Regions from separate parts of the Streptomyces sp. NPDC060002 genome, predicted to be linked through region 1. Evidence: riboswitches for the same ligand, from Rfam matches in the RefSeq annotation. Region 1 holds a riboswitch; each other region holds the start of a gene.
The links. Region 1 has a riboswitch for cyclic di-AMP ahead of ACFWBD_RS14655 (M23 family metallopeptidase). Riboswitches for the same ligand answer to the same signal wherever they lie in the genome.
Positions count from the first base shown of each region.

Region 2: another riboswitch for cyclic di-AMP. It lies ahead of ACFWBD_RS02445 (LysM peptidoglycan-binding domain-containing M23 family metallopeptidase); the one in region 1 lies ahead of ACFWBD_RS14655 (M23 family metallopeptidase).
Region 3: another riboswitch for cyclic di-AMP. It lies ahead of ACFWBD_RS15870 (C40 family peptidase); the one in region 1 lies ahead of ACFWBD_RS14655 (M23 family metallopeptidase).
Region 4: another riboswitch for cyclic di-AMP. It lies ahead of ACFWBD_RS10440 (transglycosylase SLT domain-containing protein); the one in region 1 lies ahead of ACFWBD_RS14655 (M23 family metallopeptidase).

Region 1 is NZ_JBHWUW010000013.1:26,160-33,749, forward strand. Features, by position in the region: gene ACFWBD_RS14640 (GNAT family N-acetyltransferase) at 1-1,382, opposite strand, end outside; gene ACFWBD_RS14645 (HPr family phosphocarrier protein) at 1,563-1,844, shown strand; gene ACFWBD_RS14650 (GntR family transcriptional regulator) at 2,026-2,721, opposite strand; gene ACFWBD_RS14655 (M23 family metallopeptidase) at 2,910-3,665, opposite strand; cyclic di-AMP (ydaO/yuaA leader) riboswitch at 3,680-3,848, opposite strand; gene ACFWBD_RS14660 (M16 family metallopeptidase) at 4,050-5,438, opposite strand; gene ACFWBD_RS14665 (M16 family metallopeptidase) at 5,435-6,784, opposite strand; gene ACFWBD_RS14670 (DNA topoisomerase (ATP-hydrolyzing) subunit A) at 7,055-7,590, shown strand, end outside.
Region 2 is NZ_JBHWUW010000001.1:528,184-535,773, forward strand. Features, by position in the region: gene ACFWBD_RS02440 (hypothetical protein) at 1-521, opposite strand, end outside; gene ACFWBD_RS02445 (LysM peptidoglycan-binding domain-containing M23 family metallopeptidase) at 756-1,748, opposite strand; cyclic di-AMP (ydaO/yuaA leader) riboswitch at 1,753-1,947, opposite strand; gene ACFWBD_RS02450 (alpha-galactosidase) at 2,216-4,291, opposite strand; gene ACFWBD_RS02455 (tyrosine-protein phosphatase) at 4,515-5,312, shown strand; gene ACFWBD_RS02460 (DUF6126 family protein) at 5,361-5,483, opposite strand; gene ACFWBD_RS02465 (helix-turn-helix domain-containing protein) at 5,480-6,112, opposite strand; gene ACFWBD_RS02470 (aspartate aminotransferase family protein) at 6,220-7,590, opposite strand, start outside.
Region 3 is NZ_JBHWUW010000014.1:128,729-136,318, reverse strand. Features, by position in the region: gene ACFWBD_RS15905 (urease subunit alpha) at 1-30, opposite strand, end outside; gene ACFWBD_RS15900 (urease subunit beta) at 23-334, opposite strand; gene ACFWBD_RS15895 (urease subunit gamma) at 345-617, opposite strand; gene ACFWBD_RS15890 (TetR family transcriptional regulator C-terminal domain-containing protein) at 502-1,119, opposite strand; partial or broken gene ACFWBD_RS15885 (ABC transporter permease) at 1,291-2,040, shown strand; partial or broken gene ACFWBD_RS15880 (ClpP family protease) at 1,998-2,447, shown strand; gene ACFWBD_RS15875 (hypothetical protein) at 2,455-2,769, shown strand; cyclic di-AMP (ydaO/yuaA leader) riboswitch at 3,112-3,323, shown strand; gene ACFWBD_RS15870 (C40 family peptidase) at 3,327-3,800, shown strand; gene ACFWBD_RS15865 (ATP-binding protein) at 3,859-4,341, opposite strand; gene ACFWBD_RS15860 (helix-turn-helix domain-containing protein) at 4,555-5,415, shown strand; gene ACFWBD_RS15855 (DUF397 domain-containing protein) at 5,425-5,667, shown strand; gene ACFWBD_RS15850 (8-amino-7-oxononanoate synthase) at 5,723-6,850, opposite strand; gene bioB (biotin synthase BioB) at 6,998-7,590, shown strand, end outside.
Region 4 is NZ_JBHWUW010000008.1:88,803-96,392, reverse strand. Features, by position in the region: gene ACFWBD_RS10460 (ABC transporter permease) at 1-546, opposite strand, end outside; gene ACFWBD_RS10455 (ABC transporter ATP-binding protein) at 533-1,549, opposite strand; gene ACFWBD_RS10450 (outer membrane lipoprotein carrier protein LolA) at 1,710-2,999, opposite strand; gene ACFWBD_RS10445 (polyprenyl synthetase family protein) at 3,226-4,236, opposite strand; cyclic di-AMP (ydaO/yuaA leader) riboswitch at 4,869-5,097, shown strand; gene ACFWBD_RS10440 (transglycosylase SLT domain-containing protein) at 5,101-5,574, shown strand; gene ACFWBD_RS10435 (HAD family hydrolase) at 5,635-6,459, opposite strand; gene ACFWBD_RS10430 (GNAT family N-acetyltransferase) at 6,750-7,590, shown strand, end outside.

The sequences.
Region 1 (7,590 bases):
TGCGGGGCGGAACCGGCGCCCTGGACGACGACCAGGGGCTTGGCGGCCGCCGTGCGCCGCGCGAGGCGCGTGAACTTGCGCGGGTTGCCGATGGACTCCAGGTACATGAGGGCGACGTCGGTGTCGGGGTCGTCGTACCAGTACTGGAGGACGTCGTTGCCCGAGACGTCCGCGCGGTTGCCGGAGGAGACGAAGGTCGACACGCCGGTGACGCCGGTGACGCCTCCGCCACGCCGGTGGAGGCGGGACAGCAGGGCGATGCCGATGGCTCCGGACTGGGCGAACAGCCCGATCCGGCCGGGCCTGGGCATCTCCGGGGCCAGTGAGGCGTTCAGCCGCACCTCCGGGGAGGTGTTGATGACTCCGAAGGCGTTGGGGCCGATGATCCGCATGCCGTACGCGCGTGCGTGCCGGACGAGTTGGCGCTGGCGCTCCCGTCCGTCGGGGCCGCTCTCGGCGTAACCGGCGGAGAGGACCACGAGTCCCTGCACGCCGTGCTCGCCGCACTCGGCGACGGCCTCGGGGACCTGCTCCGCCGGGACGGCGACGACCGCGAGGTCGACGGGCGCCGCAATGTCGCGCACCGAGCGGTGGGCGGGCACCCCGTCCAGTTCCTTCAGGTCCTCGGGGAAGGCCTTGTTCACGGCGTACAGCCGCCCGGTGAAGCCGGCCTCGCGGAGGTTGCCGAGGACGCTCCGTCCGACGCCGCCGGGAGTGCGGCCGGTGCCGACGACTGCTACGGAGCCGGGCGCCAGCAGCCGGCCCACGGAGTGCGCCTCGGCGCGCTGTTCCCGCGCGCGCTGCACGGCGACGGAGCGCTCGGTGGGTTCGAGGCCGAACTCCAGGTGGACGACGCCGTCCTCGAAGCTGCGCTTCTGGGTGTAACCGGCGTCCGTGAACACCTTGATCATCTTGGTGTTGGCGGGGAGGACCTCGGCCGCGAAGCGGCGGATGTCGCGCTCGCGTGCCACGGCCGCGATGTGCTCGAGCAGCGCGGAGGCGACGCCCCTGCCCTGGTGGGCGTCCTGCACGAGGAACGCGACCTCGGCCTCGTCGGCCGGCGCCGAGGCCGCCATGCCGTCGGCACCAATGCGGTCATAGCGTACGGTGGCGATGAACTCGCCGCCGACCGTGGCCGCGAGTCCCACCCGGTCCACAAAGTCGTGGTGCGTGAAGCGGTGGACGTCCTTGTCGGACAGGCGCGGGTAGGGCGCGAAGAAGCGGTAGTACTTCGACTCGTCCGAAACCTGCTCGTAGAAGCTGACCAGGCGCTCGGCGTCATCGATGGTGATGGGGCGGATGCGCGCGGTGCCGCCGTCGCGCAGCACCACGTCGGCCTCCCAGTGGGCGGGGTACTCGTGCCGGTCCGACGCGCTCTGCATGGGGCCCACAGTACGGCTCGCGTACGACAACGGCGCGAGGCAGTCTGTGGAGGACGCACGTCGGATCGAGGCCGCGATCCGACGTCCACGTCGGGAGGGAACCCCACACGACCCCTCCCTCACTCGCTTCACGTGTGGAACACTGGTCTAGACAACCTGAACACTGAAGGGCAGCATCACATGGCTGAGCGCCGCGTCAACGTCGGCTGGGCCGAGGGCCTTCACGCCCGCCCCGCTTCCATCTTCGTCCGGGCCGCCACGGCCGCAGGTATCCCGGTGACGATCGCCAAGGCCGACGGCAACCCCGTCAACGCGGCCTCCATGCTGGCCGTTCTCGGCCTGGGCGCCCAGGGCGGCGAGGAGATCGTCCTCGCCTCCGAGGCCGACGGCGCCGACGCCGCCCTCGACCGGCTCGCGAAGCTGGTCGCCGAGGGTCTCGAGGAGCTCCCCGAGACCGTCTGAGCGTGCGCACCCCTTAACGGGTCGCCCAATTGACGGTTGCGGTGTTCGCCACTTGAAAGGCGCCGTCCCGCTGACCCCGAAGGGCTCGTCCGAATTATCGGGCGAGCCCTTCGCATTTCCCGTCACGGGCAGCAGAAATAATCCCCCGCGAATTATCCCCTCTTTGTATACGGCCCCCGTGTTAATGCCGCAGACCCGTCATGTTTACGGGAGGTTGCGAAGTTCTCACACGGTCGGCGCGCTCGGGGTTGCCGGGAAAGCGCAGCCGGTGCGCGGTCGTCGCGCGCTCGGTGTGCAGCGCCGTGATCGCCCGCGCGCGCTCGCCGTCGCCGCGCGCCACCGCGTCCACGATCGCGCCGTGCTCCGCCCATGACTCCACGGGGCTGGCCGGCGCCTCCACCGCGTACATCCAGGCGATCTTGTGGCGGAGCTGAGTGAGCATCGACGTCAGGGCATGGCTTCCGGAGGACTGGGCGAGGGTCTCGTGGAACCAGCTCCCCAGGGAGCGCAGATCCTCGCTGTTGCCCCGCCTGGCCCGCTCCTGGCCCAGCCGGACGAGTCCGCGCAGCACCTTCAGATGGGCCTCGGTGCGCCGCTGGGCGGCCCGTGAGGCGCCGAGCGGCTCCAGCAGCATGCGCATCTCCAACAGGTCCGCCGCCTCCTGCTCGGTCGGCTCCGCGACGCACGCGCCCGCGTGCCGCCGCGTGACGACGAAGCCCTCGGCCTCCAGCGTGCGCAGCGCCTCTCGGACCGGGACGCGGGAAACGCCGTAGCGGCGGGCGAGGAGCTCCTCGGTGAGGCGGCTGCCGCGCTCGTAGACACCCGCGACGATGTCGTCCCGAATGGCCGTGCACACCGAGTGCGCCGGAATACGCATGACGGACCTCCGCCTTAATCCCCGTGAAACGTCGACGATTGACGTGTGTTCCGTGACTCTATTGCAATGAGCGGGAATTTCCGATGGCGGGCCGGAATCCAGGGATATTTTTTGGACAGCAGGGCCTCGGAAACAGCGAAAGCCCCGGCCGCAAGGGCCGGGGCAAGACGATCTGTCGCCGTGAGTCGTCAGACGTTCACGCCGTGGTTGCGGAGGTAGGCGACCGGGTCGATGTCCGAGCCGTACTCCGCGGTGGTGCGGGCCTCGAAGTGCAGATGCGCGCCGGTGACGTTGCCGGTGGCGCCGGACAGGCCGATCCGCTCGCCCGGGGTGACCGTCTGGCCCACCGACACCGCGAGGGACGACAGGTGACCGTACTGGGTGTAGGTCCCGTCGTTCATCTTGATCACGATCTGGTTGCCGTAGGACCCGCCCCAGCCGGCCTCGACCACGGTGCCGGAGCCGACCGAGTGCACGGAGGTACCGCTCGCGGCGTGGAAGTCGACGCCGGTGTGGCTGCCGGAGGACCACAGCGAGCTGCTGGCCTGGTAACTGGTGGAGACGTAGGAACCGGTGATCGGCAGCACGAAGGTGTTGAGGCGCTTGCGCTCGGCCTCGCGGGCGGCACGCACGCGTGCCTCGCGCTCCTCCACGGCCTTCTTGGCGGCGGCCTGACGGGCGGCCTCCTCGAAGGCGGCCTGCTTCTGCCGGGCGACCTGGTCGTCGACCTGCTCCGCGACGGACTCGGCTGCGGACTCGCCGGCGGTCACGACGGGGATCAGCCCGGTCTGCTCGGGGGTGGGCTCGGCGGCGAAGGCCGGGGTGGAGGCGACGGTGGCCATGACACCGGTGGTGGTGAGCGCCGCGATGCCCGCCGCGCGAACGCTGCTGCGCTGCATCCGGCTGGGCCGACGGTGCTTCCCGGGGGCGCTGGTGAACGCCATGAAGTCGGGGGTGTCCTTTCCTTCCCTCTCGCCTACCGGGTTAGCTGACGGGTTCGGAGCAGGAAGGTCTCCTACGGACCCCCTCGCGTTCACGCGCGGGCGTCCGATTCACCCCAGGGACTTCACAATTGGGTCCCCGGCTCCCCTGGCTCGCGCCGTACGGGGACTCGGCGATGACTGTCCGGTGCCGCGGCTGCGGCGCACTGCCTGACGAACAGCCCGGATGACGCTAAGCGGCGGGGTTTCAATCCTCAAACGGATCCCGGTTTTTGTAGCGCATCCCACAGGGCAGACAGGCAACCTCCGCATCAATTCGGACATGGGGAGGCCCTGGTGACGCTTTCGTCGACCAGGGCCCCCGCACGCGTGTGCCGTTGCCGGGACCTACTCCGCGGACACGACCTTCACCTCGCCGATGCCGAGGGCCTCGACCGGCTCCTTGATCTGGGCCGCGTCCCCCACGAGAACGGTCACCAGCCGGTCCACCGGGAAGGCGTTCACGGCCGCCGCGGTGGCCTCCACCGTGCCGGTCGCGGCGAGCTGCTGGTACAGCGTGGCCTGGAAGTCGTCGGGCAGGTGCTGCTCGACCTGGTCGGCCAGCGTGCCGGCGACGGCCGCGGCGGTCTCGAACTTCAGCGGCGCCACACCGACCAGGTTCTGCACGGCGATGTCCCGCTCGGCGTCGGTCAGCCCCTCTGCGGCGAGGGTGCGCAGCACCTTCCACAGGTCGTCCAGAGCGGGACCGGTGTTCGGGGTGTCGATGGACCCGCTGATGGCGAGCATCGCGGCGCCCGAGCCGTCGGGGGCGGACCGCAGGACCTGCCCGAACGCGCGGACACCGTAGGTGTAGCCCTTCTCCTCCCGCAGGACACGGTCCAGCCGGGAGGTGAGGGTGCCACCGAGGCAGTACGTGCCGAGCACCTGCGCGGGCCACACACGGTCGTGCCGGTCGGCGCCGATCCGGCCGATCAGCAACTGCGTCTGGACGGCGCCGGGACGGTCCACGATGACGACGCGGCCGGTGTCGTCGGCGGTCACCGGCGGCACGGGCCGCGGCTGGGCCGAGGAGCCCGTCCAGGCGCCCAGGGTGTCGCCGAGGAGCGCCTCCAGGTCGACGCCGGTGAGGTCGCCGACGACCACGGCGGTGGCCGTGGCGGGACGGACGTGCTTCTCGTAGAAGGCGCGTACGGCAGCGGAGTCGATCTTCTCGACCGTCTCCGCGGTGCCCTGGCGTGGGCGCGACATCCGCGCGGTGGCCGGGAACAGCTCCTTGGAGAGCTCCTTGGCGGCGCGCCGGGAGGGGTTGGCCAGCTCGTGCGGGATCTCGTCCAGGCGGTTGCGGACGAGGCGCTCGACCTCGCTGTCGGCGAACGCGGGGGCCCTCAGGGCGTCGGCGAGCAGACCGAGGCCCTTGGACAGGCGCGAGGCCGGCACTTCGAGGCTCAGCCGGACGCCGGGGTGATCGGCGTGCGCGTCCAGGGTGGCGCCGGAGCGCTCCAGTTCGGCGGCGAACTCCTCGGCGGAGTGCTTGTCGGTGCCCTCGGAGAAGGCACGCGCCATGATCGTGGCGACGCCGTCGAGGTCGGCCGGTTCGGCGTCCAGGGGTGCGTCGAGGAGGATCTCGACGGCGACGACCTGCTGGCCGGGACGGTGGCAGTGCAGCACGGTCAGGCCGTTGGCCAGCGCGGTGCGCTCGGGCGCCGGGAACGCCCACGGCTTGGCCTCGCCCGCCCGGGGCTGGGGGTGGAAGTCCATCGTGGCGAGCTCGGTCACCGGGCCGCCTCCTCGTTCTCGTCCTGGTCGGCGGGGGCTTCGGCGGCGGTCGGCTCGTAGACGAGCACCGCGCGGTTGTCGGGGCGCAGGCGGGCCTTGGCGATCTCCTGCACCTCCTCCGGCGTCACGTCCAGCACGCGCTGCACGGCGGTGAGGGCGAGCTGCGGGTCACCGAACAGCACGGCGAACCGGCACAGTTCGTCGGCGCGGCCGGCGACCGTGCCGAGCCGGTCGAGCCACTCACGCTCCAACTGCGCCTGGGCCCGCTCCATTTCCTCGGCCGTGGGGCCCTCCTCGGCGAACCGGGCGAGCTCCTCGTCGATGGCCGTCTCGATGACGGGCACCTCGACGTCGCCGGACGTCTTCACGTCCAGCCAGCCCAGGGAGGGCGCTCCGGCGAGCCGCAGCAGGCCGAAGCCGGCGGCGACGGCCGTACGGTCGCGGCGCACCAGCCGGTTGTAGAGGCGGGAGGACTCGCCGCCGCCGAGGACGGTGAGCGCCAGGTCGGCGGCGTCGCACGCACGCGTGCCGTCCTCGGGCAGCCGGTAGGCGGCCATCAGCGCACGGGCCGGCACCTCCTCCTCGACGATCTCGCGCAGCTGTTCGCCGATGACCTCGGGCAGTCCGCCGTCACGGGGCGCGGGCTTGCCGTCGTGGCCGGGGATCGAGCCGAAGTACTTCTCGACCCAGGCGAGGGTCTGCTCCGGGTCGATGTCGCCGACCACGGAAAGGACCGCGTTGTTGGGCGCGTAGTACGTGCGGAAGAACGCGCGCGCGTCCTCCAGGGTCGCCGCGTCCAGGTCGGCCATCGAGCCGATCGGCGTGTGGTGGTAGGGGTGGCCGTCCGGGTAGGCGAGGGCGGTCAGCTTCTCGAAGGCCGTCCCGTAGGGGACGTTGTCGTAGCGCTGGCGGCGCTCGTTCTTGACGACGTCGCGCTGGTTCTCCATCGACTCGTCGTCCAGCGCGGTGAGCAGCGAGCCCATGCGGTCGGCCTCCAGCCAGAGGGCGAGCTCCAGCTGGTGGGTGGGCATGGTCTCGAAGTAGTTCGTGCGCTCGAAGCTGGTGGTGCCGTTGAGCGAGCCGCCGGCCCCCTGGACCAGCTCGAAGTGGCCGTTCCCCTTGACCTGGCCCGATCCCTGGAACATCAGGTGCTCGAAAAGGTGAGCAAGACCGGTACGCCCCTTGACTTCGTGGCGTGAACCGACGTCGTACCAGAGGCACACCGCTGCGACGGGGGTCAGGTGGTCCTCCGAGAGCACCACGCGCAGGCCGTTGGCCAGACGGTGCTCGGTCGCTGTCAGGCCCCCGGAGCCTGCCTGGGCTGTGGCCGTGTGACCCATGGGCATGTACGTCCCTTCCGATCGCGGACGCGGTCGTCGAAACCGCGGTTTTCCTGCCGGTCCTGCCACTGTATGCAAGCGTGCGGACGGTCCGCGAAGTTCCCGGGCGACATACGCCGAGAGCGAGATCGCGTAGCCTGCGGGCAGCCGTGGAGGAGATGCCTCTGCGTTCGGGCGAGACGGCCGACGCCGGGTCCTCGCCCGCGCTGTCAGTGCCACGGTCCACAATGGTCCGCGTCAGATCCCGTATCACGCCCCAGCAAGGAGCCGGCAGCGATGGCCCGCCGCAGCACGAAGACCCCGCCGCCCGACGACTCGTACGAGGAGCGCATCCTCGACATCGACGTCGTCGACGAGATGCAGGGCTCCTTTCTCGAGTACGCGTACTCGGTCATCTACTCCCGCGCCCTGCCGGACGCCCGTGACGGCCTCAAGCCGGTGCACCGCCGCATCGTCTACCAGATGAACGAGATGGGCCTGCGCCCGGAGCGCGGCTATGTGAAGTGCGCCCGGGTCGTCGGCGAGGTCATGGGCAAGCTGCACCCGCACGGTGACGCGTCGATCTACGACGCCCTGGTGCGGATGGCCCAGCCCTTCTCCATGCGGGTGCCGCTGATCGACGGCCACGGCAACTTCGGCTCGCTGGGCAACGACGACCCGCCGGCCGCCATGCGGTACACCGAGTGCCGCCAGGCCCAGGCGACGAGCCTGATGACGGAGTCGATCGACGAGGACACGGTCGACTTCTCGCCCAACTACGACGGCCAGGAGCAGGAGCCGGTGGCACTGCCCGCCGCCTTCCCGAACCTGCT
Region 2 (7,590 bases), on a different contig from region 1:
CGGTCGCGGGTCCCGGACAGCCGGCTGACGACGAGCTCGTAGCGTCCGTCGCCGTCGAGGTCACCCGGCCAGGCGTGCTGCACGGTGTAGCCGTCGGCGCCGGCCAGCGGGATCTCGGCGTAGCCGTCGGTGAGGAGCAGGGCTGCCGGACTCGGCTTCTGCACATGCCCGTCGACGACGGCGCGGACGGTGTACGTCCCCGTCCCCCGGCTGTCGTCCTGATAGGTCGTCGATTTCCTGATCGGCTCCCGGTTGAGGCGGCGGCCGTTCTTGTAGACGTTGAAGGCGATGGCGTCGCCGTACCGCGCGTATTCGGTGCCGAGCAGCCGCCAGCTGAGGAAGGTCCCGTCGCCTGACGGGGTGGCGACCAGGCCGCGGTCGAGGTTCTCGACGATCCGGCGCGGGGTCCCGGCGGCGTGCCCGGGAGGCGCGGAGACGAGTCCGGCCAGCAGGGCCGCGACGGTGACGGCGGCCGCGGCGGCGGCGCCCTTGATGACGATGCGTCGGTCGACGCCGGACACAGGACCTCCGAGGAGCGATAGAAAGCGCTTGCTCACTGACGGGGATCACTGTGTCCCCACTCTGTCCCACCTGTCGATGGGGCGAGAAGGGCTGCCACAAGAACGCAATAGAACGATCATGAACGCGCGAACTCCCACACCGGCGCCGCCCGGACACGCCGAAGGCCGGACCCGGGGATCGGGGTCCGGCCTTGGGCCGCGTGTCAGGCGGGAGGTCGTCGGAGTCGGAGGGGATCAGCCGACGGAGACGCCGTGCGAGCGGAGGTAGGCGATCGGGTCCACGTCGGAGCCGTAGTCCGGGGTGGTGCGGATCTCGAAGTGCAGGTGCGGGCCGGTCACATTGCCGGTCGCGCCGGAGAGGCCGACCTGCTGGCCCGCGGTCACGGTCTGGCCGGCCGAGACGGAGAGCTGGGACAGGTGGGCGTACTGGGCGTAGTAGCCGTCGGCGAGCTTGATGACGACCTGGTTGCCGTACGCGCCGCCCCAGCCCGCGGAGACGACGGTGCCCGCACCCACGGCCTTGAGGGTGGTGCCGGTCGGGACGACGAAGTCGGTGCCGGTGTGGTAGCCGCTGGACCACATGCTGCCGGCCGTGTGGTAGGCGGTGCCGACGGTGGCGCCCCCCACCGGCAGCGTGTAGCCGCTGGAGGTACCGGTGCCGCTCTCGGCGGCCTGGGTGACCGTCTTCGAGGAGGACGAACCGGACGACGAGGAGGAAGAGGAGGAAGAGGAGGAAGAGGACGACGACTTGGTTCCGGACGCCTTCGACTTCGACGAGGAGGACGAGGAGGACGAGGAGGAACCGGAGGACGAGCCGGTGCCGCCGGTCGCGGAGGTCGCGGCCTTCTTGCCGATGGAGAGCTTCAGTCCGGGGTGGATCAGCGACGGGTCGCCGCCGACGGCCTGACGGTTGTCCTGGTAGAGCTTCTGCCAGCCGCCGCTGACGTTCTGGTCGTCGGCGATCTTCGAGAGATAGTCGCCGGACCGCACGGTGTAGGTCTTCGCCGTCGTGGCGGTGGCCGTCTTCTGCGCCACCGGCACGGACTGCACGGCCTTTTCCGGAACGGCCTGGGAAGCCGACTGGGAGACGGACTGCGCGGGGGCCGCGTGAGCGCCGGCGGCACCTATGAGCGGAAGGGCGAGCGCGGCGCCGCCGGTTCCGGCGACGGCGATGGAGCGAGTGAAGCGCTGGGGCTTCGGACGGCGGTGCTTACCCTTCGCGGGCATGGCGAATTCCTCTCCGGCGCCTGCGAGGTGAGCTGTCGGGTGCGGACTGGAGATGTCCGGCCGCGCCGAGGCGCGGCTTTACCCCAAAGCCTGTTCCGGAGACCGGAACAGGCGGTTGTGCCTGTGGGTCCCCCGCTCCTGCCACGTACGGGTGAGTGCGCGGGTTCCGGGCGGTGGCAGGATTCGGCGTCCGTCCGGATTGGTGTGGAACGTAAGCGACCAGGACGCACAGGGACAAGCAGAGGTTGTGCTGTTAACGCCTTTCTCTTGATCCGCTGCGAGATTCCCCGGTCACACTGCGTGAGTCAAAGGGCTCGTTCATCGGCAAGCACCCTTGAAAGCATGCGAATTACGTGGACATGGCGAACGACGCACGGTCACGGATATGACGCTGCTCACGTGACGGCTCTCCAGGTTCCTTTATTCCAGAGCGAGTTGGAACGAAGGATCCAATTCGGACAGAAACCTCAGATGCGACGCAGCCGGATAACCGTCGCATCAAGGTCGCCCCGCAGTGCGGTACGCAGTCCGTGGTGCAGCAGCACCGCCCCTCGGTGGACTTCGCCCGTTTCACGGCATTCGTACGACGCTGTCGGGTCGAGTCCGCGCAGCCGCAGCGCCGGAACGGGCTCGCCGAACCGCTGCGCCTGGAGCCAGGCGAGGACGACACTCTCGTCACCGCGCACATACTGGACGGCGCTCAGGCCGCCCGCCGGGGGCCGCAGCCGGTAGAGGTCGCCCTGCTGCACGAGGGGCCGGATCTCCTTGTAGAGGTCCACCCACCGACGCGCCTCGGCGAGCTCCTCCTCGCTCCACTCGGAGAGGTCCCCGCCGACGCCGAGCACGCCGGCCATGGCGCTGACGAACCGGAAGCGCAGCGAGCTGACCCGGCCGTTGAGCTGGGTGTTGGGACTGTCGGTGACCCACGCAGCCATGACCCGGGCGGGGTGGATCTGACTGAAGCCGTGCTGGATGTCGAGCCGGTCGAGCGGATCGGTGTTGTCGGAGGTCCACACCTGGTCGGTGCGGCTCATGATCCCGAGGTCGATGCGCCCGCCGCCGCCGGAGCAGGACTCGAAGGCGACCCCGGGGTGGGCCGCCCGCAGCCGGTCCAGGAGCGCGTACAGAGCCCGGACGTGGTCGACCCAGAGGCGCTGCGGGTAGGGGTCGTCCGGCCAGCCGGCGTCGGTGAAGCAGCGGTTGAAGTCCCACTTCACATAGTCGACGGGCGCGCTGGAGAGGAGTCCGTGGAGCTGCTCCCAGAGGTACTCCTGGACGTCCTCGCGCGCGAGGTTCAGCACGAGCTGATTGCGGAATTCCGTCCGCTTTCGTCCCGATTGGAACTGCACCCAGTCGGGGTGGGCCCGGTACAGCTCGCTGTCCGGGTTGACCATCTCGGGCTCGACCCAGATGCCGAACTGCATGCCGAGGCCGTGCACGTAGTCGGCGAGGGGCTTCAGTCCGCCCGGGAACCGGTCGGGGTTGGGCTGCCAGTCGCCGAGCCCGGCATGGTCGCCGGTGCGCGCCCCGAACCAGCCGTCGTCGACGACGAAGAGCTCCACGCCCATCGCGGCGGCCCGCCGGGCGAGCGTGCCCTGCTGCTCCTCGGAGATGTCGAAGTAGGTGGCCTCCCAGGAGTTGAACAGCACCGGCCGGTCCTGTTCGGCATCCGGGACGACGTACGCGCGCTGGTAGGCGTGCCAGGTGCGGCTCGCACCGCCGAAGCCGGCGTCGCTCCACAGTCCGGCGAAGACCGGTGTGGTGAAGGACTCCCCCGCGGCCAGCCGCAGCAGACCCGAGTCGTCGTACCCGGCGCCCCCGGTGATCTGTACGCGCGCGTCCGGGAGTTGGGCGACGGCGATCCGCCAGGAACCCGACCAGCCGAGGGCGCAGCCGTAGACCTCGCCGCGCTCCTCGGTCGCGTCGGTGTCCAGGGCGACCCAGGGCAGGTGCTGGTGCCCGGTGTGGCCGCGGCGGCTGCCGATGACCTGCTCCCCGTAGGTGAGGGGGGACCGGGTGAGCCGGGACTCGGCGGCCCAGCGGCCGTGCAGCTGCGACAGCCGCCAGTCGTCGCGCTCGGGCAGGGTCCAGGTGGCGGAGTCGGCGCGCAGCAGCTCCAGCGGCCGCTCACCGTCGTTGCGCAGGGTCGTCCAGCGCTCGACGACATCGCCCCGCATCCGGTAGTGCAGGGTGACGGTCAGCCCGGCGTCCCGGAACCGCAGCCGCAGCTCGCCGCCGTCGGCCTCGAAGCCCTCGTAGGACCACTCGGTGCCGCGTCGCTCGTCGGTGCGCACGGACAGGGCGGGCCGGACGAAGCGGGGTCCGCCCTCGACCGGGTACTCCTCCCGGCCGTCGAGCGGGGACTCGAAGGACGCCCCGCGCTCCGACGGCGGATGGCCGGCGAGCGCCTCGGCGTCCGCGAGCGCGATGCCCGGGCCCCAGTGCAGGTGGACCAGCTCGTCGCCCTCGGTGAGGTGGAGGGCGTAGCTGCTCGTCGGCCCGGAAAGGAGCCAGGTGCGGCCGTTGTCGGCGATCTCGGGCATCAAACCCCCACTGATTCGAACAGGTGCGATCAAGCACCAACATCATCGAATGCGGCCGGCCTGCCGGGCAACTTTCGGTGGACAACTCTTCACCTGGGCAGACGTGCGCGGTACCGCCCTGTGGACAACCCGTTGCCCGGGGAATCCATGTCGTATCGTCGGGGAGATGTCCCGTCGGCCACCACGAGCCGCGCCGACGGAGACCGGCAGCGAGGGAGCCCCCGTGACGCAGCAGATCCCGTCGACCGAGCCCGAGCTGGCCGCTGTGCGCAACTTCCGGGATGTGGGCGGTCTGCCGACCGTCGACGGCCGTAGGGTGCGGCACGGCGCGCTGTTCCGCAGCGGACATCTCGCGCACGCGACCGACGAGGACGCCGCGTTCCTCTCCGGCCTGGGCCTGCACACGATCTTCGACTTCCGCAACGCCGCGGACCAGAAGCTGGAGGGCCCGGACGTCGAACTGCCGGGCGTGCGCAATGTGAACCTGCCCCTGTCGGACCCCGCGGACGGCTCCGAGTTCTGGAAGATGGTGCGCGACGGCGAGATCGACCAGCTGCGCGCGATCCTCGGCGACGGCAAGGCCGCCGGCCGGATGATCGCCTCCTACCGCTCGATCATCAGGGAGCGGACGGCCGAGCACGCGCGGGTGCTGCACTCGCTCGCCGAGGACAGCGTCCCGGCCCTGATGCACTGCGCGGCGGGCAAGGACCGCGCCGGCCTGTCCATCGCGGTGACGCTGCTCGCCCTGGGCGTGGAGCGTGAGGCGATCCTCGCCGACTACCTGGAGTCCAACGCCAAGCACCGCCGTTACCGGGTGCGCCGCAGCGCCACCTCCGCCGAGGCCTACTCCCCCGAGGTCATGGAGCTGCTCGCTCCCCTCTTCGACGCGCGCGCGGAGTACCTCGCGGCGGCCGTGGAGACCATCGAGGAGATCTGGGGCGGCGTCGACGCCTATCTGGAGGAGGGCCTCGGGCTCTCCCCCGAGACCCGCGAGCGGCTGCGGGACCGGCTGCTCGACTGACACCGCGACCGGCACCGCGCCCCGGAGGCCGCACCGGCCCCCGGGGCTCTACTGGTTGGCCCCCACCTCGAACAGCAGCCACAGGAAGCCCGCGAAGAGGTGTCCCACCGCGATGTAGATGATCAGCCGGATCCAGAGGGAGCGAGGGAACTTCTCCTCGATGTCCTTCATGGTGTCTCTCCGATGTCCGAAGGGGTCGGGCCCAGGCACAGCGCGGCCGTGGGGCTCTGCAGCAGGGTGTGGACGAAGAGCAGCTCGACCCCGTCGTCGTCCTGCGCCGCGATGCGGTGCGGGGTCAGCGAGTCGAAGTGCGCGCTGTCACCCGGCCCGAGCAGCTCGGTGGTGTCCCCCAGGCGCAGCCGCAGCCGCCCGCGCAGGACGTGCAGCCACTCCTCCCCGGGGTGCACGCGCACGACGTCCCCCTGGGAGCCGTACGGCACCTGGACGCGCAGGGCCTGCAGCCCGCGCCCGGAGGCGCCCGCCTGCCAGTACGTCCAGCCGCCCGCGCGGGTCGGCTCCATGTCGGCGGCGCGGACGACGGCGTCCCGGTCGGCGGACGTCTCGCCGAGCAGTTCCGAGACCGTCGTACCGTAGATGCGGGCGAGCGCGAGCAGCATCGGCAGCGAGGGCTGGCGCTGCCCGGTCTCCAGGCGGGAGAGATGGGCCGGCGACAGCCCGGCGGCGCGGGCCGCGGCCTCCAGGGTGAGGGCGGCCCGGCGGCGCAGGGCGCGCAGTTGGGGGGCGACGGCGGGAAGTGCCCCGGCTGGTTCCGCCGGGGCCTGCGACTCGGGCGAGTTCATGGCTCCATTGCACGCCGAATTTGCCTCTGCGGCAAATTCCTTGCCTCAGAGGCAAAAACACTCGGGAGCCGGGTCAGCTCTGCCGGCCTCCCGCGCTCCCGCGCCGCTCAGCGGTTGGCCACCGCCTGCTTCACCAGCGTCCTGCCGAAGTCCCACATCAGCCCGCCGCCGCTGTGCGCGTCGTCCATCACGGCGGTGAAGGCGTCGACGAACCGGTCCACCTCCCGCTCGCCGACGATCAACGGCGGGATCAGCTTGATCACCTCCAGGTGGTCACCGGAGACCTGGGTGAGGATGCGGTGCCGTTGGAGCAGCGGTACCACCACCATCTGCGCGAACAGTCCCTTGCGGGCCGCCTGGAGCATGGCCCACCGGCTGCGCAGCTTCAGCGACCTGGGCTTCCCGAACTCGATCCCGATCATCAGGCCCCGGCCGCGGACGTCGGCCAGCAGCTCGTACTTGTCGACCAGCGCCGCCAGCCGGGACCTGAGCAGGTCGCCCGTGACCCGCGCGTTGGCCACGATCTGCTCGTTCTCCAGGACCGACAGCACCGCGAGCCCGGCCGCCATGGCCTGCGCGTTGGACCCGAAGCTCGCCGAGTGCACGAGCACCCGGTCCATCGACGAGTAGACCTTCTTGAAGATCCAGTCCTTGCCGAGCGTGGCGCCGACCGGCACATAGCCCCCGGACAGCGCCTTGGCCACGCACACCAGGTCCGGCTCGACGCCCTCCTCGTGCTGGTAGGCGTAGAAGTCGCCGGTCCGGCCGAGGCCCGTCTGCACCTCGTCCGCGATCAGCAGCGCCTTGTGCCGGTGCAGCAGCTCCTGCGCGGCGCGCAGATAGCCGGGCGGCGCCTCGTGCACCCCCTTGCCCTGGATCGGCTCGACGATCAGCGCGGCGACGTCTCCCTTCCTCAGCTCGCCGGCCAGTGCGTCGAGATCGCCGAGCGAGACCGCCGTGTCGGCCAGCAGGGGCGCGAACCCGTCCCGGAAGCCCGGCTCGCCGTTCACCGACAGCGAGCCCGTGGTGAGCCCGTGGAAGGCGTGGTCGCAGTACAGGACCCTCGGCCTGCCGGTGGCGTACCGGGCGAACTTCAGCGCCGTCTCCACCGCCTCGGTGCCGCTGTTGCCGAAGAACACCCGGTCCAGGTGCGGGCTGTGGGCGAGCAGTTTCTCGGCCAGCAGCCCGGGCAGCGGCTGGCAGTCGAAGCGGGTCAGGTCGGCGAGCCGGGCGTCGAGGACGTCGTGCAGCGCCTTGCGGACGACGGGGTGGTGGCGGCCCAGCCCCATCACCCCGAACCCGGCGAGCATGTCCAGGTAGTCGTTCCCGTCCGCGTCCCAGAAGTACGCGCCCTCACCGCGCTCGTAGACCTTGTCGAAGCCGATGGTGTGCAGCATCCGCGGCAGTTGGTGGTTGAGGTATCTGCCGTGCAGCTCGTAGCGCTCGGCTCCGCGCTCGGCCAGGAGGGCGCCGAGGTC
Region 3 (7,590 bases), on a different contig from region 1:
GGCGTACGCGGCACGCGAGATCTCAGGCATCGAGGGCACCTCCGGTCTCCCCGCGCAGACCGGGCACGACCCGGGCGCCGGCGAGGGGGACGAGTTCGACGTCGACGGGGATCCCGGGCTCGAAGCGCACGGCGGTGCCGGCGGCGACGTTCAGCCGTCGGCCGCGCGCGGCGGCGCGGTCGAACTCCAGGCCGGGGTTGGCCTCGGCGAAGTGGTAGTGGGAGCCGACCTGGACGGGCCGGTCGGCGGCGTTGAGGACGGTGAGCCGGGTGACCTCGCGGCCCTCGTTGTAGACGACCGGGTCCGCCGCGAACAGGATCTCTCCGGGAATCATCGACGCCCCCTCAGACGATCGGGTCGTGGACGGTGACGAGCTTGGTGCCGTCCGGGAAGGTGGCCTCGACCTGGACGTCGTGGATCATCTCGGGGATGCCCTCCATGACGTCGTCGCGGGTGAGCAGCTTGCGGCCGGAGGACATCAGCTCGGCCACCGTACGGCCGTCACGCGCCCCTTCGAGGATGTGCGACGTGATGAGGGCCACGGCTTCCGGGTGGTTGAGCCTGAGCCCGCGGGCCCGGCGCTTCTCGGCGACGTCGGCCGCCACGTGGATCAGCAGCCTCTCCTGCTCGTGCGGGGTCAGTTGCACGTCCCACCTCACATCCTCGCTCCGGACCGTGCGGGGCCCGGTTCCGCGGCCACGGGGAAAAGACCCTGGTGGCATGGATCGGCAGGCTAGTTGGACCGCATTTCGAGCAAGTTAACCGAGCTGTGATCGATTCAGGCCCCGACAGCGGGGCCGACACGCTCATCAACGCGCGCAGCCCGTCACGCAGTACCTCGACGGGGGCGGGCCCGAGCAGCGACTGCTGGACGAGGAAGCCGAGGACGACGGCGATCAACGTGCGGGCCACATGGTCGGGCGACACATCGGACCGCATCATCCCGGCCTCCTGGTAGGCGACCACGATCCGCCCCCACGCCTCGCGCACCCCGCTGTAGCCCTCGCTCAGGATCGCCGCCAGTTCAGGGTTGCGCAGCGTCTTGGTCCACACCTGGATCACCAGGCGGGGGAAGGCCGGCTGCCCGTCGACGGTCAGGGACTCCCGGGAGGCGTGCACCCGGCCGAAGACCGAGGAGACCAGGATGTCGGGCGCCGGTGGCGGAATGTGCCGGCCCTCCTCCTCGAAGCTCTCGCGGACCTCGCCGAGCACCTCGCCGACGATCGCGGCGATGAGCTTCTTTTTACCGCTCACGCCGACCCGACCCGCCCGCTTCCAGGGGGAGCCCCCATGCCCGCCACCCGGCGACTGATCGCCGTCGTCCTGCTCGTCCCGACCCTCGCCGCCGTCGCCCTGTGGGCCTTCGCCTGGCCGGCCGCCCGCACCGCGCCCCGCGACCTGCCGATCGGCGTGGCCGGCCCGCCCGCCGCGACCGCGCAGCCGGAGAGGCGACTGACCCGGCACGGGGGCGCCTTCGATCCACCACTACGCCGACGGGACGGCCGCCCGGGACGCCGTGGAGGACCGCACCGTATACGGCGCGGTGGTCGTCACGGCCGAGGGGTCCGAGCTGCTGACCGCCTCGGCCGCGAGCCCACTGGTCGCGCAGCTGCTCCAGCAGGCGGCCGCGCAGCCTGCGGCCGCCTCGGGCACCCGGGTGAGGACGGTGGACGTGGTGGCGGCGCCGGCCGCCGACCCGCGCGGTTCGGCCCTCGGTGCGAGCGTGCTGCCGCTGGCCCTCGCCGGGATCGCGGCCGGCGCGGTGGCGTCCCTGCTGGGCCTGCGCGGGTCCGTGCCGTGATGGCGCTGGTCGGCGCCGCCGCCCTGGTCGGGCTGGTCGCCGCGGCGCTGGCGCACAGCTGGCTCGGGGTGCTCACCGGTGACTGGTGGGCGGAGGCCGCGGTGCTGGGGCTGTCGACGCTGGCGGTGAGCGCGGCGGTGGCGGGCTGTGCCGCGCTGCTCGGCACGCCGGGCATCGGAGTCGTGTCGTTCTTGGTGATGGGGACATCGCGCTGTACATCAACTCCCCCGGCGGCTCCTTCAGCGCGATGACGGCCCTCTACGACACCATCCGGTACGTCACCTGCGACGTGGAGACGACCTGCCTGGGCCAGGCGGGCTCGACCGCGGCGGTGCTGCCGGCGGCGGGCACTCCGGGCAAGCGGTACGCACTGCCGGGCGCGCGGATGACGATCCGCCAGCCGTCCCTGCCCGAGCCCTTCGAGGGACAGGCGAGCGACCTGGCCGTCCAGGCCGAGGAGCTGGCACGCACCCGCGCGAGCCTGGAGGAGATGCTCGTACGGCACACCGGGCGGACGCCGGAGCAGGTGACCGCGGACATCGAGCGGGACACGTTCCTCACCGCCCAGGAGGCCGTGGCGTACGGCCTGGTGGACGGAATCGTCCCCAGCCGCAAGGCCTCGGCCGGCACGCCCGGCGGGAGGTGAGCCGCCGATGGTGCCCGAGCTGCCCCCGCTGCCCCCACTGCCCGCGCTGACCCGCGCGGAGGCCGAGCTGACCGACGGTTACCTCGACGTGGTCGACATGCTCGGCCGGATCAACCCCGCCCACCACGGCGACACCTACCGCGGGCTGCGCGCCGCCCAGGCTCTGGTGACCAAGGCGGCCGCGCTGCGCGACGCGCTGACCCTGATGCACCAGCGGGGCGAGAGCGAGCTGCACGCGCCGACGCTCGCGCGGGCGCTGCGCGTCCTGGACGGGGAGCGCCGCACCGCGCGGGTCACGCTGCCCCCGCTCGCCGACAGTTGAGCCGACCGGCCGACCCCGGTCCGGACCCGGACACGCCGACGACGTGACGACCGGACCGGAGTCGAAACGGCCCAGAAGGCGTACCCCCGTTCGGCAGAACGTCTACTGTTCCCCCAGACGCCCAGAGGTTGCGCAAAAGGACGCACTTCGGGTGGAACAGGAGGCGTCACCGCTGGTGGGAGCCCCTGAGGCGCCCTGACACCTGATCACCCATCAGAGTGTTCACCCGAACGGGTGAGTGGTGAGTAACCCCACAAATCCCCGGTTCCGTTGGGAATTTCGGACATCGGTGAGCCAAGATCCCTGACTGACGACAAGCCCCCGCCACAAGCGGCGGGGCGGTCCGGGCGGACGCCGAGTCCTGCCGCCTCCCGGATGACCGGTCGACAGGAGTGCATCGGCAGGAGTGGAGGACCCAAGCACGACGGGTCGCCGGAACGGTCACGCCATGACCGGACCGAGCAGCCCTTGGGGTGAAGCCGCAGCAGCGGCCGGGCAACTTCGCCAGCCCGAATCCGACAGGTCATCCTTCACAGGCGGCTGACGAAGGGTTGCGCATGACTGCGCTCAATCGTGTCCCGTCGCTCATGGCCCGGGCCGGTACGGCCTCGGCTTTCGCCATCGCCGCCGTGGGCGGCTCGGTCGTGGTCCCGGGGCTCGCCCCCGACGCCGCGGCCGCCACACCGGCGACGAAGGCGCTCCAGATTGCGGCCTCCAAGAAGGGTGCCCCGTACAAGTACGGGGCCACCGGACCGAAGAGGTTCGACTGCTCCGGGCTCACGCTGTACTCGTTCAAGAAGGCGGGCAAGAGCCTGCCCCGGACGGCGGCCCAGCAGTACAACAAGACGAAGCACATCTCGTCGTCCAGCCGCAAGGCAGGCGACCTCGTGTTCTTCCACTCGGGCTCGAACGTGTACCACGTCGGGATCTACGCGGGTAAGGGCAAGATCTGGCACTCGCCGAAGACCGGCGACGTGGTGAAGCTCCAGAAGATCTGGACCAAGAGCGTCTGGTACGGGCGGGTCCGCTAGGGCCTGCCCGGGTCACGGGCTGGTTTTCCCGGGGCGGTGGGGGTGTCCTGACGCGCCTTCATCGCCCCGGGAGCTCACCCTCCGCCGGGGCCGTCAGAGCTCCGGTCACCGGCTCCGTCGCCGGGACGGCCCACGGGAGCTCGACGGTGACCGTCTTGCCGCCCTCCCGGGTGGGCCGCACTCTCAGCCTGCCGCCGCACTCCGCGGTCAGCCAGCGAATGATCACCATGCCTCGGCCGTTGTCCTGCTGGACGGCGGCCGGCAGTCGTTTGGGGAAGCGCGGGTGGCTGTCGGTGACCCCGACGCGCAGGTGTTCGTCGCGGTCGAGGACCAGCTCCACCGTGAAGGTGGGCGACTGCCCGAAGGTGTGCTGTACGGCGTTGGTGGCGAGTTCCGAGACGATCAGCCGGATGGCGTCGGCCGTCTCCGTGTCCGCCGGCAGACCCCATTCCCCGAGGACGTCGGCCACGAAGACGCGGGCCGTGGAGACCGAGGCGGGATCGCTCGGCAGAATGACGGATGCTTCCAGGTGATCTGCCATGGCGACGTCGTCCCTTTCCCACGGGACCGGGAGCCCGACACGGTGCGGATGGTTCGAGTACGGTCCCGGACTGGTGCTTCTTCGCCAGACTGCCATTACCGCGCCGGTCACGGGTGGGATCCACCAGGATATGCATATATCTGTCGCCCAATGCGGTGAACTCTGCGACGGCAGAGCGTATTTGGTCGGCCCGATAGGAGTAAGGAGGGACCCATGCAGCACGGTCCCGCGGTGCGTCGCCGAAAGCTGGGCGCCGAACTGCGCAATCTGCGCGCCCAGGCGGGGCTCACCAGTGGTGAGGCGGCCCGGCTCGTGGGCTGGCACCAGTCCAAGGTGAGCCGCATCGAGACCGGTATCAGTGGATCGAAACCGGCCGATGTGCGGTTACTCCTCGACGCCTATGGGGTCGAGGATCCGCAACTGCGGGAGCTGATGCTGGCGTTGGCGAGCGACGGCGGCAGTGGCGGCCGGGACCACTGGTGGCACGCCTACCGCGGGGTGCTGCCGCCCACCTATCGGGACTTCATCAGCCTGGAGTCGCAGGCGAGTGCGATGCGCACCCTGGAGACGACGGTGGTGCCGGGACTGCTGCAGACGCCCGAGTACGCACGCGCGGTGACCAGGGCGGCCGTGGAGGGGAGCGACGAGGACCAGCTCGACACCCTGGTGGAGGTACGGCTGGCCCGCCAGGACGTGCTGCGCGCGCAGCCGCCGCTGGAACTGTGCGCGGTACTGGACGAGGCGGTGCTGCGGCGGGAGGTGGGCGGACCCGAGGTGATGGCGCGACAGCTGGGCCGGCTCGTGGAAGCCGCCCGATTGCCCCAAGTGCGGCTCCAGGTACTGCCGTTCGCCGCCGGAGCCCATATCGGGGTAACCGGCCCTTTCGTTATCTTCTCATTTTCGCGCACTTCTGATCTGGACGTGGTTGTTCTCGACCACTTGACGAGTAGCCTCTATCTCGAACGGAAAGAAGACCTCCAGGCCTACACCGAGGCCTTCAACGCCCTTCGGGCGCACGCCCTTTCGCCCGGGGACTCATCGGATTACATCGCCGCGATAGCCGACGGCGCGTAAGGAGGCACCATGTCCGCACCACCGCGGAACGTACCTTCCAGTACCGATCCCGACCGTCTCCCGGATGTGCGGTGGCTGCGCAGCAGCTACAGCACGGGAGCGAACAACTGCGTGGAGACCGCCCGGCCGGCCTCCGGCCCCTGGGCCGGTCTGCTCGCCGTACGCGACTCCAAGGACCCGGCCGGACCCGCCCTGCTCTTCTCCCCCGAGAGCTGGTCGGGCTTCACGGCGGTGTTTTCGCGGGTTCGCTGACCGCACCGGAGTAGCCGGAGCAGTCAGCGGCGGTCCACGGCCGTGTCACGCCGACTCATGGTCGTGTCTCGCCGATCACCCGTACAGCGCGTTCCAGCTCGGCCCCGGAGAGGTCCGCACGCGCGGTCAGCCTGAGGCGCGAGATGCCGTCGGGCACGGAGGGAGGACGGAAGCAGCCCACGGCCAGGCCTGCCGACCGGCAGTCCGCCGCCCAGCGCACGGCCCCCTCCGGGGACGGCGCACGCACGGAGACGACCGCGGCGTCCGGACGCACCGCTGCCAGACCCGCGGCCGTCAGGCGCGCGTGCAGCTCGCCCGCCACCGCACGCGCGCGCGACGCGCGCTGCGGCTCCCGGCGCAGCAGTCCGAGGGCGGCCAGCGCCGCGCCCGCAGCCGCCGGGGCCAGGCCGGTGTCGAAGATGAACGTCCGGGCCGCGTTCACCAGATGCTCGATCACCCGCGCGGGCCCCAGTACGGCGCCGCCCTGGCTCCCCAGCGACTTGGACAGCGTGACCGTGACGACGACGTCGTCGGCGCCCGCCAGACCCGCCGCGTACGGAGCGCCCTGCCCGCCGTCCCCGAGCACACCGAGCCCATGGGCGTCGTCGACGACCAGTCCGGCGCCGTACTCCCGGCAGGCGGCCGCCAGGGCGGCCAGCGGGGCGGCGTCGCCGTCGACCGAGAAGACCGTGTCGGAGACGGCCACGGCCGGGCCGTCGTGCGTGCCGAGCGCCTTGCGCACCGCGTCCGGGTCGGCGTGCCCGACGACCTGGGTGGCGCCGCGGGCCAGCCGGCAGCCGTCGATGAGCGAGGCGTGGTTGCCCGCGTCGGAGACGATGAGCGAGCCGTGGGGGGCCAGCGCGGTGACCGCTGCCAGGTTGGCCGCGTACCCGGAGGAGAAGACGAGGGCCGCCTCGAAGCCGCAGTGCTCCGCGAGCTCCCGCTCCAGCTCGCCGTGCAGCTCGGTGGTGCCCGTGACGAGCCGGGAGCCGGTCGCACCGCCGCCCCAGGTCCTGGCGGCCGCCGCGGCGCCCTCCGTGACCTCGGGATGGCGGGCGAGGCCCAGGTAGTCGTTGCTCGCCAGGTCGAGGAGCGGCGAGTCGGCCGGGCGGGGCCGCAGAGTCCGTACGAGCCCGGCCCGGCGGCGCAGCTCCGCCTGTTCGTCGATCCAGCCGAACGCCATGGGTCCTCCGGGCTTTTGTAGGTAGCGGACAGACACTAGCGGGCCGGCCGCCCACCCACGGTGTGGCAATACCCACACGTCGAACCCGGTGTGTTGTGCGATCCCTACCTTGGCCCGGAGCGGGTGCGTAGGACAGGATCGGCTCTCATGGACCTGCTGAACACGCTGGTGGACAAGGGGCTTCGGCGCGAGCTGCCGACCCGCGAGGAAGCGCTGGCCGTGCTGGCCACTTCCGACGACGACGTGCTGGACGTGGTGGCCGCGGCCGGCCGGGTGCGCCGGCAGTGGTTCGGGCGACGGGTGAAACTCAACTACCTCGTCAATCTCAAGTCGGGGCTGTGCCCCGAGGACTGCTCCTACTGCTCCCAGCGGCTCGGCTCCACGGCCGGGATCCTCAAGTACACCTGGCTCAAGCCGGACGAGGCCTCGCAGGCGGCGGCGGCCGGGCTGGCGGGCGGGGCCAAGCGGGTCTGTCTGGTGGCGTCCGGGCGCGGTCCGACGGACCGTGACGTCGACCGGGTCGCCGGCACCATCAAGGCGATCAAGGACCAGAACGAGGGCGTCGAGGTCTGCGCCTGTCTGGGTCTGCTCTCCGACGGCCAGGCCGAACGGCTGCGCGAGGCGGGCGCCGACGCCTACAACCACAACCTGAACACGTCCGAGGGCACGTACGGGGAGATCACGACCACGCACACGTACGCCGACCGGGTGGACACGGTGCAGAAGGCGCACGCGGCGGG
Region 4 (7,590 bases), on a different contig from region 1:
CAGCGGGAAGAGCAGCGCCCCGACCGTCAGCGCCGAGAGCGCGACCACGAGCGTGGCCGCCAGGCAGAAGATCATGACGGTCGCGTACTTGGCCAGCAGCAGGCGGGTGCGGCCAGCCGGGGCGACCAGCAGATAGCGGAGCGTGCCCGCGTTCGCCTCGCCGGCGATCGAGTCGCCCGCGATGACGCCGATCGCCATCGGCAGGAAGAACGGCAGGGTCACGGCCAGCGCGGTGAAGACCAGGAACAGGCCGTTGTTGGTGACCTGGGAGATGAACGCCGGGCCCTCGCCACCGCCCCCTCCCCCGCCGCCCGGCCCGCCGGACGAGCCGTCGCCCGTCTCGATCTTCACGGCGATCCCGACCAGGATCGGCACGGCCGCCAGCACGCCCAGCAGCGCGAGGGTGCGCCAGCGCCGGAAGGTGGTCAGCAGTTCGCTGCGGAGCAGCCCGAAGGTCCAGGTCCAGTGCGCCGTCCGCGGCGGTGTCGGCACCGGTGCCGGTGCCGGCGTTCGCTCACGGTCGTCCACCGTGTCAGCCCGCGACATCGAATCCCTCCCCCGTGAGAGCCACGAACGCGTCCTCCAGGGAGGCCCGCTCGACGGCGAAGCCGCGGACGCGGACGCCCGCCGTCACCAGCGCGGCGTTCAGATCGGCGAGATCGCGGTCCGGGGGCGGAGCCTCGGCACTCACGCGGTCCTCACCGAGGACCACGTCGTCCGCCCCCTGCTCCTTCAGCACCCGGGCCGCGTCCGCCGGGTCCGGGGTCGTCACGACCAGTCGGCCGCGCGTTCCCGCGGCGAGGTCGGCCACCGGGCCCTGGACGAGCAGTCGGCCCTGTGCCATCACCGCCGCATGCGTGCACACCTGCTCGATCTCGTCGAGCAGGTGCGAGGAGAGGAAGACGGTCGTGCCCTCCGCGGCCAGTTCCCGGATCAGCGAGCGGATCTCCCGCATGCCCTGCGGATCCAGGCCGTTGGTCGGCTCGTCGAGGACGAGCAGCCGACGGGGCTGGAGAAGGGCGGCGGCGAGGCCCAGACGCTGCTTCATGCCGAGGGAGTACGCTTTCGCCTTCTTGCCGGCGGCGGCCGTCAGGCCCACCCGTTCCAGCGTCGCCGAGACCCGCGCACGCCGGGTGCGCGGATCGGCTGTCGGGTCGGCGGCGTCGTAGCGGAGGAGGTTGTCGCGGCCGGAGAGGAAGCCGTAGAGGGCGGGACCCTCGATGAGGGTCCCGACGTGGGGCAGTACGGCGCGCGCGGCCCGCGGCATGGGTTGCCCCAGGACGCGGGCCGAGCCGGCCGTGGGCTCGATGAGCCCCATCAGCATGCGGATGGTGGTGGTCTTGCCGGAGCCGTTGGGGCCGAGGAAGCCGAAGACGCTGCCAGCAGGGACGGTCAGGTCGAGGCCGTCCACGGCGAGCTGTCCCCCGCGGTAGCGCTTGGTGAGGCCGCGGGTGTGGATGACGCCGTCGCCGTCCCCGGGCTCCCGCACGGCCTCCCGTACTGGCTCCCGCACGGCCTCCCGTACGGGTTCCCGTACTGGCTCCCCCATCGGCTCCCCCTCCGGCTTCCCGGCCTCCGGTGTCCGCAGGCCGGGATCTGTCCTACTTCACCCGCTCCACCACTTCATCACTTCACCGCTCGGTCGCTTCGACCGCTTCGCGCGCTTCGACCGCTTCGACCGCATGGCCCGCATGGCCCGCTTCGCCGGCCTACTTCGCCGCGTTCGCCGCCTTCACCAGGGTGTCCTTGGTGACCGCGCCGACGTAGACCTTGCCGTCGTCCGTCATCAGGGCGTTGATCAGGCGGGTGGAGAAGACGGTGCCGGAGCCGAACTTGCCGGTCACCTTGTCGCCGAAGGAACCGAGGAAACCGCCGAGATCGCCGCCGGCCTCCGCGCCCGAGGGCACACCCTCGCCGCCGGTGTCGAAGACGGCCACGGACGTCCAGCCCTCGCCGAGGACGTTGAGCCCGTCGAGGCCGTCCTGGCCTTCGGCGCCCTCGATGCCTTCGATGCCTTCGATGCCTTCGATGCCTTCGAGGTCCTTCGCGAGGTCGTCGGACTTCTCCGAGTGCCCCGGGGCGCTCTCCCCGGCCTCGTCGCCCTCCGTGACCTTCGCGCCCTTGGGGGCGGTGAAGTCGAAGGTGGACGCGGCGGGCTTGGCGAAGCTGACCTGGGTGAAGCCGGCGTCCACGACTGCGGCGCCGCCGCTCGCCGGGGTCAGCGTGAACTTCAGCGGCAGGCCCGTCTTCGCGTCCACGGCCACACTGATCGCGCCGACCGTGGAACCGGACTGCTTCGGCTTTACCAGCAGCTTGTAGGCGTCACGCCCGGCGACCTGGACGGTGCCGTCGACGGTCACGGAGGTCGTGTCGTCGACCGCCTTCAGAGCGTCCTCGGTGAGCTCCTTGGGCGTGGCGGGGACGGGGGTCTCCGCCTTCCCGGAGCCCTTGCCAGAGCTCTCGCCTGCGGTCGAGTGGTAGACCTCGTTGGACGCGCTGTCGTACCCCCACACGTCCTTGCCGTTGTGGATGACGCTGTACTCGGCGGCGTTCTCCAGCAGCGAGAGCTTCTGCCGGTCCGGGCCGTCGGCGGCGACGCGCAGGGTGTGCGTGCCGGCGGCGAGTTCGGTGAGCTTGGTGGACGGATCGGCGGACGAGCCGTCACCGCCCTGTCCGGTGGCTCCCGAGAGGAGCCCGCTCTCCAGTCCGCCGAGGTCGGGCAGCCCGAGATCGGTGCTGATCTTCACCGTTCCGGACAGCTGCTGTACGTCCGAAGCGGCGATCTTGTCGAGGAGCTGCTGTGCGGTGATCTTCGGCAGGTCGGGGTCGCCGGAGTCGGCGAGCGCCGGGACCAGCCCGATCGTCGCCGCCGCGACACCGATCACGGTGACCGGGACGATGTACCGTGCGGCCTTGCGCCGTCCGAGGCGCAGCTCGTCGGTTTCCCCGCCGGTCGGCTCCCCGCCGGTCGTGGTGTCGTCGGATGCCTTCGGTGCCATGTGTGCCTTACCTCCGTCGTCGGCGGCGGCTGGTCATCTCGCGCTTGTACGTCCCCACCCCAAGCCGCCATTCTCACCCGAATCGGTGAGGAGTGGTGTTTTCCGTGGTTCCCATCTGACCAAATCGGCCACGGGGAAGCGTCAGCCCGAGGGCTCAACTCCACATACGCCTGCGGTATGACACGAAGGTGACGAGCCGCCGTCCGACCCGTAGGGGTCGCCGGGGTCAGCCCGCCCGGTGGACCACCGCGTCGCAGAGTTCCATCAGCGCCGCCTTCGCGTCGCACTCCCGCAGCGGCGCCAACGCGGACCGCGCTTCCTTCGCGTACCGCACGGTGTCCCGGCGGGCCTGCTCCAGCGCCGGGTGGGCCCGGAGCGCCTCCAGCGCCTCGGTGTGCCGGGCGTCGTCGGTCAGGTCGGAGTCCAGCAGCTCGCACAGGGCGATGTCCTCGGGCAGCGACAGCCGCGCCGCCCGCTCCCGCAGCCGCAGCACGGGCAGCGTGGGAACGCCCTCGCGCAGGTCCGTGCCCGGCGTCTTGCCCGACTCGTGCGAGTCGGAGGCGATGTCCAGGACGTCGTCCGCGAGCTGGAAGGCGACGCCGAGCCGCTCGCCGTACTGCGTGAGCACGTCGACGACCGTGTCGTCGGCGCCGGACATCATCGCCCCGAACCGGCAGGCCACCGCCACCAGCGAACCCGTCTTGCCGCCGAGCACGTCGAGGTAGTGGTCGACCGGGTCCCGCCCGTCCGTCGGACCCGCGGTCTCCAGGATCTGCCCGGTGACCAGCCGCTCGAACGCCTCCGCCTGTACCCGTACCGCCTCCGGCCCGAGGTCGGCCAGGATGTGGGAGGCGCGAGCGAAGAGGAAGTCGCCCGTGAGGACGGCGACGGAGTTCCCCCAGCGGGTGTTGGCGCTGGACACCCCGCGCCGCACGGCCGCCTCGTCCATCACGTCGTCGTGGTACAGCGTGGCCAGGTGGGTCAGCTCCACCACGACGGCCGACGGCACGACACCCGGCGCGTACGGGTCCCCGAACTGCGACGCGAGCACCACGAGCAGCGGCCGGAACCGCTTGCCGCCCGCGCGTACGAGGTGCTGGGCGGCCTCCGTGATGAACGGGACCTCACTCTTGGTGGCCTCGAGCAAGCCTTCCTCGACAGCCGCCAATCCGGCCTGGACATCGGCTTCCAGAGCCTGGTCCCGCACGCTCAGCCCGAACGGCCCGACGACGGTCACGAGGGGTCTCCTGTCTGCTGGTGTCTACTGGCGATTACGCGGTTTGTCGATAGGTCTCTGCCATCACTCAAGTCAGCGTATCCGGTCACGTTTCGATCACCGATAGCCCCCACGTCCCGCGGGCTCGAATGGCTCGCCCGGGAGGCGCCTCGCAGGCCAGGCGCTATCGGATCACGCCCGATATGTTTTCGATCAGCTCATATGAGCGGACATGGAGAGAGTTTCCGGGAAGCGGAGATTCACGTCCCGGACCGGGGCGCCCGTCGAGGTGACGGGCGCGGTCACCCCCTCTTCACGTGACGACCATCACGCATTCCCTTCAGCCTCCCCCTCGACGCGCCGGGGGCAACTCCGGGCGATTTCCCTCCGCGGTCCATTGCCGGTCCTTTAACGATGAGTTGGGGCTATTGCCCGATTCGCCGCTCTTGTGAATGCTGGTGACTTGGCTCACCCCTCAGGGAGATCCGGTCCGACCTCGACGTTCACCGATTCTCCGCACCCCGTAAGCAAGTTGAAGGTTTGCACCCACAAAGGATCAAGCACCTCATAGGTCACAGACCAAGGTCAATAGGGGTGATCTGTGAATCCGGTACTTGTTTCGGACATGTGCTCTCGCATACGTTCCCGGCCTGTCGGGTGGAACGCCGAATCCTGCCGCCGCCCGCACACCCATCGACACCGCTCGGCAGGAGCGGGGGAACCAGGTAAGTCGCCGAAACGGATTTTCCGGATGTCTTGGATACCCGAGATGTTTCGGACAGGCCGGTACGGCTTGGGGTCAAGTCGCGACCGTCAGGACGCGACCGGGCAGCTCCCGCCCGAACCCGACAGCTCACCTCGCAGGCGCCGGAGAGGAAAATCGTCATGCCCGCTGCCGCTCAGCCGCGCCGCAACCGTTTCGTCCGCACGCTCGCCGTCGCCGTCACCGGCGCGGCCGTGCTCGCTCTCCCCGTCCTCGGGGCGACCACCGCCTCCGCGGCGACTCCGGCCGTCTCCACGGCCACCAGCCTCGGCTACGCCAACAACCTCGACGGCTGGATCCGTGCCTCCCTCCAGGTCATGGGGCAGCACGGCATCCCGGGGACGTACAACGGCATCTACCGCAACGTCATCCGCGAGTCCTCCGGCAACCCCAACGCCATCAACCTCTGGGACTCCAACGCGGCCGCGGGCATCCCGTCCAAGGGGCTGCTCCAGGTCATCGACCCGACGTTCCGCGCCTACCACGTCAACGGCACGTCGTGGGACTCGTACGACCCGGTCGCGAACATCACCGCCGCCTGCAACTACGCGGCCGCGCGCTACGGCTCGATCGACAACGTGTTCGGCGCGTACTGACCGTCCCGCCCGGGCCCGGTCGCCGGCGTCGGCAGGCGACAGCCGGTAGCCGGTAGCCGGTTACGGAAACAGTTGTTCGAGGACGACGGCCACGCCGTCGTCCTCGTTCGACGTCGTCACCTCGTCGGCCACCGCCTTGAGTTCCGGATGGGCGTTGGCCATGGCGACACCACGAGCCGCCCAGTCGAACATCGGGATGTCGTTGGGCATGTCCCCGAACGCGACGGTGTCCTCGGGCCGCAGCCCCAGATGTTCGGCGGCCAGGGCCAGACCCGTCGCCTTGGTGATCCCGCAGGGCTGGAGTTCGACCGTGCCCGGCCCCGACATGGTGACCGTGGCCAGCGAACCGACCACCGAGCGGGCCGTCGACGCCAACTCGTCGTCGGACAGCGTGGGATGGCGCAGCAGCACCTTGCTGATCGGCTCGCACCACAGGTCGTCGCGCCGGCCGACGCGCAGGGCGGGCAGTGTCGGGTGCGGCATCCGGTAGCCCGGCTCGATGAGCGTCAGCCCGTCGACACCGTCCTGGTCGACGGCCGCGTACAACTGCCCCACCTCCGCCTCGATCTTGCCGAGCGCGGTCTCGGCCAGCTCCCGGTCCAGGGTGACCGACCACAGCAGACGGTCCGCGCCGGCGTCGTACAACTGCGCGCCCTGCCCGCACACCGCGAGCCCCCTGCTGTGCAGCCGGTCGAGCAGCGGGCGCACCCGGGGCGCGGGCCGTCCCGTCACCACCAGGTGGCGTGCGCCGGCGGCCGCCACCCGCGCGAGCGCGTCGAGCGACCGGTCGGAGAAGGTGTCGTCGCCGCGGAGCAGCGTCCCGTCCAGATCGGTGGCGATGAGGGAGTACGCGGTGCGCGCGGCATATGCGGTGGGTGCGGCCATGATCAGAGAATACGGATCCCAGGCCCCCCGGGTCCGACACGAACCGGCCGACGTTCAGGTCCTGTCCTGTTCTGCCAACTCCCCTTGTGCGCCAGGCTCACGACTGGCTGCCGGCCGACTCGATGAAACGGCTTTCTGGCACATCGCCGGGTTGCGGACGGTTGTAGGCCTCTGCACCGGTTGGCAACAAGATGGGACGCTACCTACCGCGACGCCCGGGTGGAGCGGTACCGTCCAGGTGTCCAGGGGGACTTGATCGGGGGGTCAGGTTGAGCAGTGGGCGCATTCGTGTGCTGAGGCCGCAGGACCTCGGCGAGGGGGAGAGGGAGCGGTGGCGCGCGCTGCGTGCCGCGTCGGCGCTTCCGCGAAACCCCTTCATGGAACCGGAGTTCACCGACGCCGTGGGCCTGGTACAGCCACGCTCGCGGGTGGCGGTGGTGTACGAGGGGCGTGAGCCGGTCGGTTTCCTGCCCCACGAGCGGGGCCTGCTCGGACAGGGCCAGGCCCTCGCGTACGGCGTCTCGGACGCGCAGGGCGCGGTGCTGGCCCCGGGTCTCGGGCTGGACGCCGACGAACTGATGCGGGCATGTGCCCTGTCGAGCTTCGCCTTCGACAACCTGGAGGCGGAGCAAGGGCTGTTCACCCCGCACGCGGCCGAGGAGTACGCCTCCTATGTCATCGACGTCGAAAAGGGTTACGAGACCTACGAGTCCGTGCTGCGCGCCCAGTCGCCGAAGTTCCTGAAGACGACTCTGGCCAAGGAGCGCAGGCTCGGGCGTCAGGTCGGGGAGTTGCGGTTCGTGTTCGACGAACGCGATCCGGCAGCGCTGCGCACGCTCATGGCGTGGAAGTCCGCGCAGTACCGCAGGACCGGCCGCCGGGACCGGTTCGCGCAGGAGTGGATCACCCGGCTCGTGAACGCGCTCTCCGCGACGCGCGCGCCGGAGTGCTCCGGCACTCTCTCCGTCCTGTACGCCGGTGACCAACCGGTCGCCGCGCACTTCGGACTGCGTTCGTCGACCGTCCTGGCCTGCTGGTTCCCTTCGTACGAACCGGAGTTCGCGAAGTTCTCACCCGGCCTGGTGCTGCATCTGCGGATGGCCGAGTCGGCCGCCGCCGAGGGCATCGGCC